DNA from 2 places in the Clavibacter rahimiani genome. Region 2 is predicted to be linked to the other one. Evidence: predicted binding sites of a transcription regulator. Region 2 holds the regulator's gene; the other holds the start of a gene.
What was found. The regulator LexA, encoded in region 2, represses DNA repair genes until DNA is damaged. The targets are predictions, from matches to a motif close to TCGAACANNTGTTCGA.
Positions count from the first base shown of each region.

Region 1 (4,263 bases), 1.4 Mb from region 2:
GCGCCCGACCGGCGGGCGCTCGGCTACGGCGCGGTCGGCCGGGTCGTCGTCTACCCGCTCGTATGGGTCGCGGTCACGCTCGCCCGTGGGCCGTTCACGGGCAACGAGGTCACGGGCGCGGCGACGTACTACCCGTACCCATTCCTGGATCCCGCGACCGGCGGGGGCGGGTACGGGACCGTCGCGATCTGGATCGTCGTGATCGCGGCGTTCATCTGCGGGATGGCGCTCCTCTTGATCGCGATCGGGCGGCGGGCGTCGCGGGCGATCACGGCGGTCGGCGCTGCGACCCGGTGACGCCTACAGCCGCATGCCGCCTCGGCCGCGCGCCCGGTAGCGGTCGCGCCCGCCGCGCGTCAAGGGGGCCCCGCCCTCCGGGCGCCGTCCCGGCGCCGGCCTAGCGTCGGAGGCACGGACGGCGGCGCATCCGGCCCGCGCGCCCGGTGACGAGAGGCGAGGCAGCATGAAGGCAGTCGTGTGGCACGGCGAGGGCGACATCCGCCTGGAGGAGGTGCCGGATCCGAGGATCCAGGAGCCGACCGACGCGGTCATCCGCATCACCCGCAGCGCCATCTGCGGCACCGACCTGCACTTCGTGCGCGGGACCATGGCGGGCATGCGCAAGGGCACGATCCTCGGCCACGAGGCGATCGGCACCGTCACCGAGGTCGGCGACGCCGTGCGCGGGTTCTCCCCCGGCGACCGCGTGCTGGTGTGCTCCACCATGTCGTGCGGCGTGTGCGCGCAGTGCCGCGCGGGCAGCACGGCGCAGTGCGACGTCGCCAACCCGAACGGCCCGCAGGCCGGGACCTCGTTCTTCGGCGGACCCGAGACCACGGGCCCCGTCGACGGCCTGCAGGCCGAGTACGCGCGGATCCCGTGGGCCGCGCACACGCTCATCCCGCTGCCCGACACGGTCAGCGACGACCAGGCGATCCTCCTCAGCGACATCTTCCCCACCGCCTGGTTCGGCGCGGAGCTCGCGGGCATCCGGCCGGGCGACACGGTGGCCGTCCTCGGCGCGGGCGTCGTGGGGCAGTTCGCCGTCGCGTCCGCCTTCCGCATGGGCGCCGGGCGCGTGTTCGCCATCGACCACGTGGAGACGCGGCTCGCGATGGCGCTCGAGCAGCACGCCGAGGTGATCCACTTCGAGCGCGAGGATCCCGTGGCCGCGGTGATGGAGGCGACCCTCGGCGTCGGCGTGGACGCGGTGATCGACGCGGTCGGCGTCGACGCGCAACGCCCGCACGCGGGCCCCGCCGCCGAGCAGGCCGAGCAGCAGGCGGACTCCTTCGCCGCCGAGGTCGCGCAGGTCGCGCCCGGCGCCTCCCCGCACGACGGCTTCTGGGTGCCCGGCGACGCGCCGAGCCAAGCCGCGCAGTGGGCCGTGCAGATGGTGCGGAAGTCCGGGCGCATCGGGATCATCGGGGTCTACCCGCCCCAGCTCACGTCATACCCGATCGGCGCCGCGATGAACAAGAACCTCACCATCCGCATGGGGAACTGCGATCACCGCCGCGTCACGCCGCCGCTGATCGACCTCGTCGCCTCCGGCGTCTTCGACCCCACGCGCTTCATCACGCAGGACGAGGGGATGACCACCGCGATCGACGCCTACGAGCACTTCGACGTGCGCGAGGAGGGCTGGCTGAAGACCGTGCTCGAGGTCGGTTGAGGCGGGCGGCCGCCGCCCCGCGCACGACGCGCCCGGGCGGCGGCGCCGCTCTCCCCGACCGTCCCGCATTCGAACATGCGTTCGAACATCCGGGCTATGCTCGCGCCATGAGCATCGCGTTCCAGGCCTCCCTCTTCGACGACCTCCAGGCGGAGCCGACGCTCGGCGCCCTCGGCGGGGAGGTCGAGCGGCTCGACCTCGGGCAGGGCGCGTGGCTCGACATCCGGCCCGGCTGGGTCGCCGACTCGGACGCGCTGTTCGAGCGCCTCGTGGAGGACGTGGAGTGGACGGCCGACACGCGGCTCATGCACGGCCGCGTGGTCGAGGTCCCGCGGCTGCTCTCCTGGTTCGGTCCGCGCGCGACGCTGCCGGCGCCCGTGCTCGTGGAGGCGCGCGAAGCGCTGAACGACCACTACGGACGCCCGCCCGGGCAGGTGCTCGAGACCGCGGGGCTCTGCTTCTACCGCACGGGCGACGACAGCGTCGCGTGGCACGGCGACCGCGTCGGGCGCGCCATCGACCGCGACACCATGGTCGCCATCGTCTCCGTCGGCGCCGCCCGCACCCTGTCGCTCCGGCCGAAGGGCGGCGGCCAGGTGCGGCGCTTCCCGCTCGGGCACGGCGACCTCGTGGTCATGGGCGGCAGCGCCCAGCGCACGCACGAGCACGCCATCCTCAAGACGGCGTCGGCCGTGGGGCCGCGCATCAGCATCCAGTTCCGGCCGGTCTGGCCCGCCTGAGCCGTGCGTCAGGCGCGGGCGCGGTCCTCGGTCGCCGGGGCGGTGGCGTCGTCGGCCGCGGCGACGCGCGCCGCGCCGAGGTGCGCCTCGGACGGATCCGGGCGCCCCGCCTCCACCAGCGCCGGGTCGAGCGGCTGGGCGGCGCGCACCACGGTGCCGACGTCGGCGAGGCCCAGGTGAGTGAGCAGCGGGATCCAGAGGCTGCGCAGCCTCTCGAGGGAGTCCCCCTCGGCCGCGCCCGGCGCCCGGTAGGAGAGCACGCCGAACGTGGCGCTGAGCAGCACGTCGACGGCGCCGTCGAGGTCGTCGGCACGGACGCCCTGGACCGCGAGCTCCGCCTCCAGGTGATCCCGGGTGAAGCGCCACACGTCGAAGCGGAGCTCGACGGCGAGGCCGAGGCGCGGCATGTCCTGCAGGAGGCGGACGGCGCCCGCGGCGACCGGGCAGACCTCCACGGTGCGGGCGGCCGTGAGGAGGAACACGATGAGCTCCGGCAGCGTGCCCGGCTGGTCGAGCGCCGCCTCGATGCGGAGCCAGCGGTCCTCCTGGTCCTCGACGACCGCGCCCGCCAGGCGCTCCTTCGACGCGAAGAGGTGGTAGCCGATGGCCGACTTGGGCTTCCCCATCGCCTCGGCCACGCGCGAGAACGACGTGCCCTCGTAGCCGTGCGCCGCGAACTGGGCGCCTGCGGCCTCCACGATCTCCCGTCGTGCCCGGGACACCGCCGCCTGCCGCTGGTTCATGTCGCGCTCCCGTCCCGCTCCTGGCACAGGAGCGCCTCGGACGGTACCGGCGCGGACCGACGGGAGGACGACCGGCGGGTGAACGGCGCGTGCTGCCCGCGGCACCGCCGCCCTCCGTCCCGCACCCCGCGGGCCGGAGGGCGCCGTGCGTCACCAGCGGAGCAGCAGCACGTCGGATCCGCCCTCGCGCCCCACCGGCACGAAGCCCAGCGACGCGTAGAGGGCGCGGGCGCGGTCGTTGCCGTCCTCCACGCTGAGGCTGACGGCCGAAGCGCCGGATGCGCGCACGACATCGACGAGCGCCACGAGCATCCGCCGCCCGAGGCCCCGGCCGCGCGCCGCGGGGACGAGTGCCGCGCCGAGCTCGGGGACGTCCGGCGCGACGAAGCCGTAGCCGCGGTCGTCCTCCGCGAAGAGGCGCGCCCACGCGGCGCCGACGGGAGCGCCGCTCATCTCCGCGATCACGCCCACGTCGCCCGCGCGCGGCCATCCGGCCAGGTAGTGCGCGAGCTCCGGCGTCGCGAGGATCCGCTCGCGCGTCATCGCCCCGTCGCCGCGCCAGTCCATCGACGCGAGCAGCATGTCCTCGAGGAACGGCAGGTCATCGGCGCGCGCCGGGCGGAGGCCCGCTCCGGCGTCGGTCACGCGGGCTCGTCCGCGGGCGCGACGGGCGCCACCCGCGACTCCAGCCAGCTCCGCAGGTCCGCCACGACCTCGTCGCGGTTCGTCTCGTTGTAGATCTCGTGCCGCGCTCCCGGGTACACGATGAGCAGCACGTCGCTGAGGCGCGACCGCCGGCTGTAGTCGCGCGCGAGCAGCTGCATCCCGCGCCGGCCGCCGAGCGAGTCCTCCTCGCCGCCCTGGATCAGCACGGGGAGGTCCACCGCCAGCTTCCGCGGCGGGCGGCCCATGATCTGCACGGAGTCGCGCATCCGGTACGGCTTCAGCGCGTTGACGTCGAAGGCCCGGTCGTCGGCGCCGAACGCGCGCTGCGCCTCCGGGTCCCGCGAGAGCCACTCGAAGCCGGACGCCGCCGGGTGCCGCCAGCGCTTGTTGAGGTCGCCCGTGTTGATCACGCCGGGCATCGCGAGCGACGCCCCGCTCA
Region 1 covers NZ_CP199790.1:453,159-457,421, reverse strand. The annotation lists gene ACT7CP_RS02275 (Pr6Pr family membrane protein) at 1-297, shown strand, start outside; gene ACT7CP_RS02270 (alcohol dehydrogenase catalytic domain-containing protein) at 464-1,675, shown strand; gene ACT7CP_RS02265 (alpha-ketoglutarate-dependent dioxygenase AlkB) at 1,783-2,415, shown strand; gene ACT7CP_RS02260 (TetR family transcriptional regulator) at 2,424-3,158, opposite strand; gene ACT7CP_RS02255 (GNAT family N-acetyltransferase) at 3,309-3,803, opposite strand; gene ACT7CP_RS02250 (alpha/beta fold hydrolase) at 3,800-4,263, opposite strand, start outside.
Region 1: ACT7CP_RS02265 (alpha-ketoglutarate-dependent dioxygenase AlkB) is a predicted target of LexA. The motif match lies at 1,745-1,760, and genes of this name have one in related genera.

Region 2 (4,263 bases):
AGCGCGGGAGCGGCGAGACCCTGAGCTGCGGCACGGGCGCGGCGGCCGCCGCCCTCGCCACCCGGCACTGGGCCGGCGCCGCGGCACCCCACCAGTGGCGGGTCCAGCTGCCGGGCGGCGTGCTCGGCGTGCGGATGTTCCCGACGGAGGACGGCGAGCACGTGGGCCTCTCGGGTCCGGCGGAGCTCGTCTTCGACGGGGTCGTGGCGCTGGCCTGATTCGTTCGCGCAGCCCGGACGGGGTCGCGGAGCGACGCCCGGACGCTCGTGTGAGGTGCCGGACCGCGTGCGGTCGGGGAGGGCGGGGCGGGATCCGCCCTAGGAGTCCGCGCCGCGGTGCACGCGCAGCACCCGGAAGCCCTTGTCAGACGCGGCGCGCGTCGTCTCGAGGCCCGCGGGCAGGGTGTCGGCGAGCCAGCGCTGCAGCGAGTCGGATCCGAGGTGGCGCTGCACGACGAGCCATGCGTCCGCGTCGGGGGCGAGCCGCGGCACCCACTCGAGCAGGATCGCGTGCAGCGCCTCCTTGCCCACGCGGATGGGCGGGTTCGACCAGACGGCCGCGAAGCGGAGGTCCGCGGGAACATCCTCGGGCAGCACGGCGTTGACGTTATCGAGACCGAGGGACCGGGCATTCGCCCGCGTCAGCTCGAGAGCACGCTCGTTCACGTCGACCGCCCACACGGTGGCCGACGGCGACCGCATCGCCAGATCGAGCGCCACCGGACCCCAGCCGCAGCCCACGTCCAGCAGATGACCCTCACGAGGAGGCGTCGGGACGTGGCGCAGCAGGACCAGGGTCCCCTGGTCGACGTGCTCGGGGCTGAAGACGCCGCCCGCGGTCTCGACGTCCACCGTCCGTCCCCCCAGCTCGACCGCGATCGTGCGGGTGCGCAGGGGCCCGGCCGGCGACGAGGAGAAGTAATGCGCGTCGGCCATACCGGGACGATACCGGACGCCGAGGCTACGATGGGAGCACATGATCACGCACGACGAGCACGACCACGAGTCCACGGACACGACGACGACGTCCACGGAGAGCAGCATCGGGGACGACGTCGTCGCGCGCGTCCTCGCCCGGGCGGAGAACCGGTCCGCCGGCTACGCCCTCTTCCGCGGATCGGGCGCGCAGGCGCTGTCCGCGGACCCCGACACCGATCAGGGATCCGACGGCGACCAGAGCGAGCGGGCCGACCGCCAGGCGCTGCGGCGCGTCGCCGGGCTCTCGACCGAGCTCGAGGACGTCACCGAGGTCGAGTACCGGCAGCTGCGCCTCGAGAACGTCGTCCTCATCGGCGTGTACTCGCAGGGATCGGTCGACGACGCAGAGAACAGCATGCGCGAGCTCGCGGCCCTGGCCGAGACGGCGGGCGCCGTGGTGCTCGACGGCCTCCTCCAGCGCCGTCCCACGCCGGATCCGAGCACCTACTTCGGCAGCGGCAAGGCGGAGGAGCTGCGCGCCCTCGTGGCCGCGGTCGGCGCGGACACCGTCATCGCCGACACCGAGCTCGCCCCCAGCCAGCGGCGCGCGCTCGAGGACGTGGTGAAGGTCAAGGTCATCGACCGCACGGCCGTGATCCTCGACATCTTCAGCCAGCACGCCAAGAGCCGCGAGGGCAAGGCCCAGGTCGAGCTCGCCCAGCTGCAGTACCTCCTCCCGCGCCTGCGCGGATGGGGTGACTCGATGTCGCGCCAGGCCGGTGGCCAGGTCGGCGGCGCGGGTGCCGGCATGGGATCCCGCGGACCCGGTGAGACGAAGATCGAGCTCGACCGCCGCCGCATCAACACGCGCATGGCCAAGCTCCGGAAGCAGATCGCCGGGATGAAGCCGGCCCGCGACACCAAGCGCGCCAACCGCGACCGGAACGCCGTGCCGTCGGTGGCGATCGTCGGGTACACGAACGCCGGCAAGTCGTCGCTGCTCAACCGCGTGACGAAGGCGGGCGTGCTCGTCGAGAACGCCCTGTTCGCGACGCTGGACGCCACGGTCCGCAAGACCGAGACGGACGAGGGGCAGCTGTACACGCTCGCCGACACGGTCGGGTTCGTCCGGAACCTGCCGCACCAGCTGGTGGAGGCGTTCCGCTCGACCCTCGAGGAGCTCGCCGACGCGGACGTGCTCGTGCACGTCGTCGACGCCTCCCACCCGGACCCCGCGGCACAGCTCGCCACGGTGCACGAGGTCATCGCGGAGGTGGACGCCTCGTCCATCCCGGAGATCATCGTGTTCAACAAGAGCGACCTGGCGTCGGACGACGACCGCGTCGTGCTGCGCGGGCTCGCCCCGCAGGGCGTCTTCGTCTCGGCCCGCACGGGCGAGGGCGTCGACGAGCTGCGTCGCCGCATCGCCGAGCTGCTCCCGCAGCCGACCATCGAGGTCGACCTGTTGGTGCCGTTCGAGCACGGCGAGATCGTGGCCATGCTGCACGAGGGCGCCAAGGTCCTCGAGACCTCGTACGTGGAGGAGGGGACGCGCGTCCGTGCCCTCGTCACGGCCGAGCAGCAGGCGCAGGTCCAGGACTACGCGGTGTCGCCCGCGGTCTGATCCGCGTCGCCCGCACGCACGAGAGCGGCCGATCCCCTCGGGGACCGGCCGCTCTCGTGCGTCGTGGTGAGGGTCAGACGGAGCGCATGACCGCCACGACCTTGCCGACGACCTCCGCGAAGTCGCCGAGGATCGGCTCGAACGCGCTGTTGCGCGGCAGCAGCCACGTGTGCCCGTCGCGCTGGCGGAACACCTTGACGGTGGCCTCGTCGTCGAGCATGGCGGCGACGATGTCGCCGTTCTCCGCCGTCTTCTGCTGGCGGACGACGACCCAGTCGCCGTCGCAGATGGCCGCGTCGATCATCGAGTCGCCGACGACGCGCAGCATGAAGAGGTCGCCCTTGCCGACCAGCTGGCGGGGGAGGGGGAAGACCTCCTCGACCATCTGCTCCGCGGTGATGGGGATGCCCGCCGCGATGCGGCCGACCATCGGGACCATCGCCGCGTCGCCCACGGGCGTCGACGGCTCGCCGCTCTCCGCGGCGCCGTTGCCGGGCAGGTCGATGAGCACCTCGAGGGCGCGCGGGCGGTTCGGGTCGCGGCGGAGGTAGCCGGACAGCTCGAGCTGGTTGAGCTGGTGCGTGACGCTCGAGAGCGACGCCAGGCCGACGGCGTCGCCGATCTCGCGCATGCTCGGCGGGTAGCCCTGGCCGGCGATGGTGCGCTGGATGAACTCCAGGATCGAGATCTGCTTGTCGCTGAGGCTCTTGCGGCGCCTCGTCGCGCCGCCTCCCGCTGCTCGCTCGTCCGCCATGCCACGGCCCGCCTCTCGTCGCCGACGCCCTCCGCGGCTCGTCGACCCGGCGGGCCGACCCCCTCGCGAGGGCGATGTCGGTGGTACCCGGTCGAATGGACTCCAGGCACTCGAAACTGTATCCAGCCGAGGCACCCCGGGCAAACACCTGTTCGAGCGTGTCGCGCGTCGGAGGCGCGGATCGAGGCGATGAGGGCTTGCGGAGGGCTGGTTTCGAATGTATGTTCGGAACACAGCTTCGCACCCGGCTCTCCCGGCCGAGAGCCGGGTGCGAGCTGCCCGACCCGCATCGCATGCCGTACCGCACTGCATCGCCGGGCGCGTCGCCTCGATGCCCCACCGTCTCGCACGAGAGGTCACCATGAACACCGCAGCAGCAACCCCCACCGTCTCCGCCGCCGACGCCGCCGTCCCCGTCGCGGAGGCAGCCGTCGCGCCCCGCACGCGCCTGCGTATCACGCGCCGCGGCCGCATCGTCCTCACCGCGCTGGTCGCGGCCCCGCTCGCGCTCGGCGCCGGGCTCGTCGCCCTCAACGGCGGCGCGGCCGTCGCGTCGAAGGACGTATCGGGCACCGCCTTCGAGTACGTCACCGTCTCGAGCGGCCAGTCCCTGTGGGACCTCGCCGAGGAGATCGCGCCCAGCGCCGACCCGCGCGACGTCATCGCGTCGGTCGTCGACCTCAACCGCCTCCCCACGTCGGACGTCGCGGCGGGCCAGCAGCTCGCCGTGCCCGCCGAGTACGCGCACTGATCCCACCCGCGCTGCGTCCCGCGGCCGCGGGTCGCAGCCGCGGGTCGCAGCCGCGGGTCGATCGGTGCGGACGGGCCGGCCTCGGCTCCCGGTGGCGGCCGGGAGCGAGGTCGGGCGGTCGGAAGCGATCGGTAGCATGGAGGCCATGAGCACCCTCGCGCGCACCGCGCACGTCACGCGGCAGACCAGCGAGTCCAGCATCGAGCTGCAGCTCGAC
Region 2 covers NZ_CP199790.1:2,233,693-2,237,955, reverse strand. The annotation lists gene dapF (diaminopimelate epimerase) at 1-218, shown strand, start outside; gene ACT7CP_RS10615 (class I SAM-dependent methyltransferase) at 318-935, opposite strand; gene hflX (GTPase HflX) at 976-2,541, shown strand; gene lexA (transcriptional repressor LexA) at 2,615-3,295, opposite strand; gene ACT7CP_RS10600 (hypothetical protein) at 3,657-4,046, shown strand; gene hisB (imidazoleglycerol-phosphate dehydratase HisB) at 4,192-4,263, shown strand, end outside.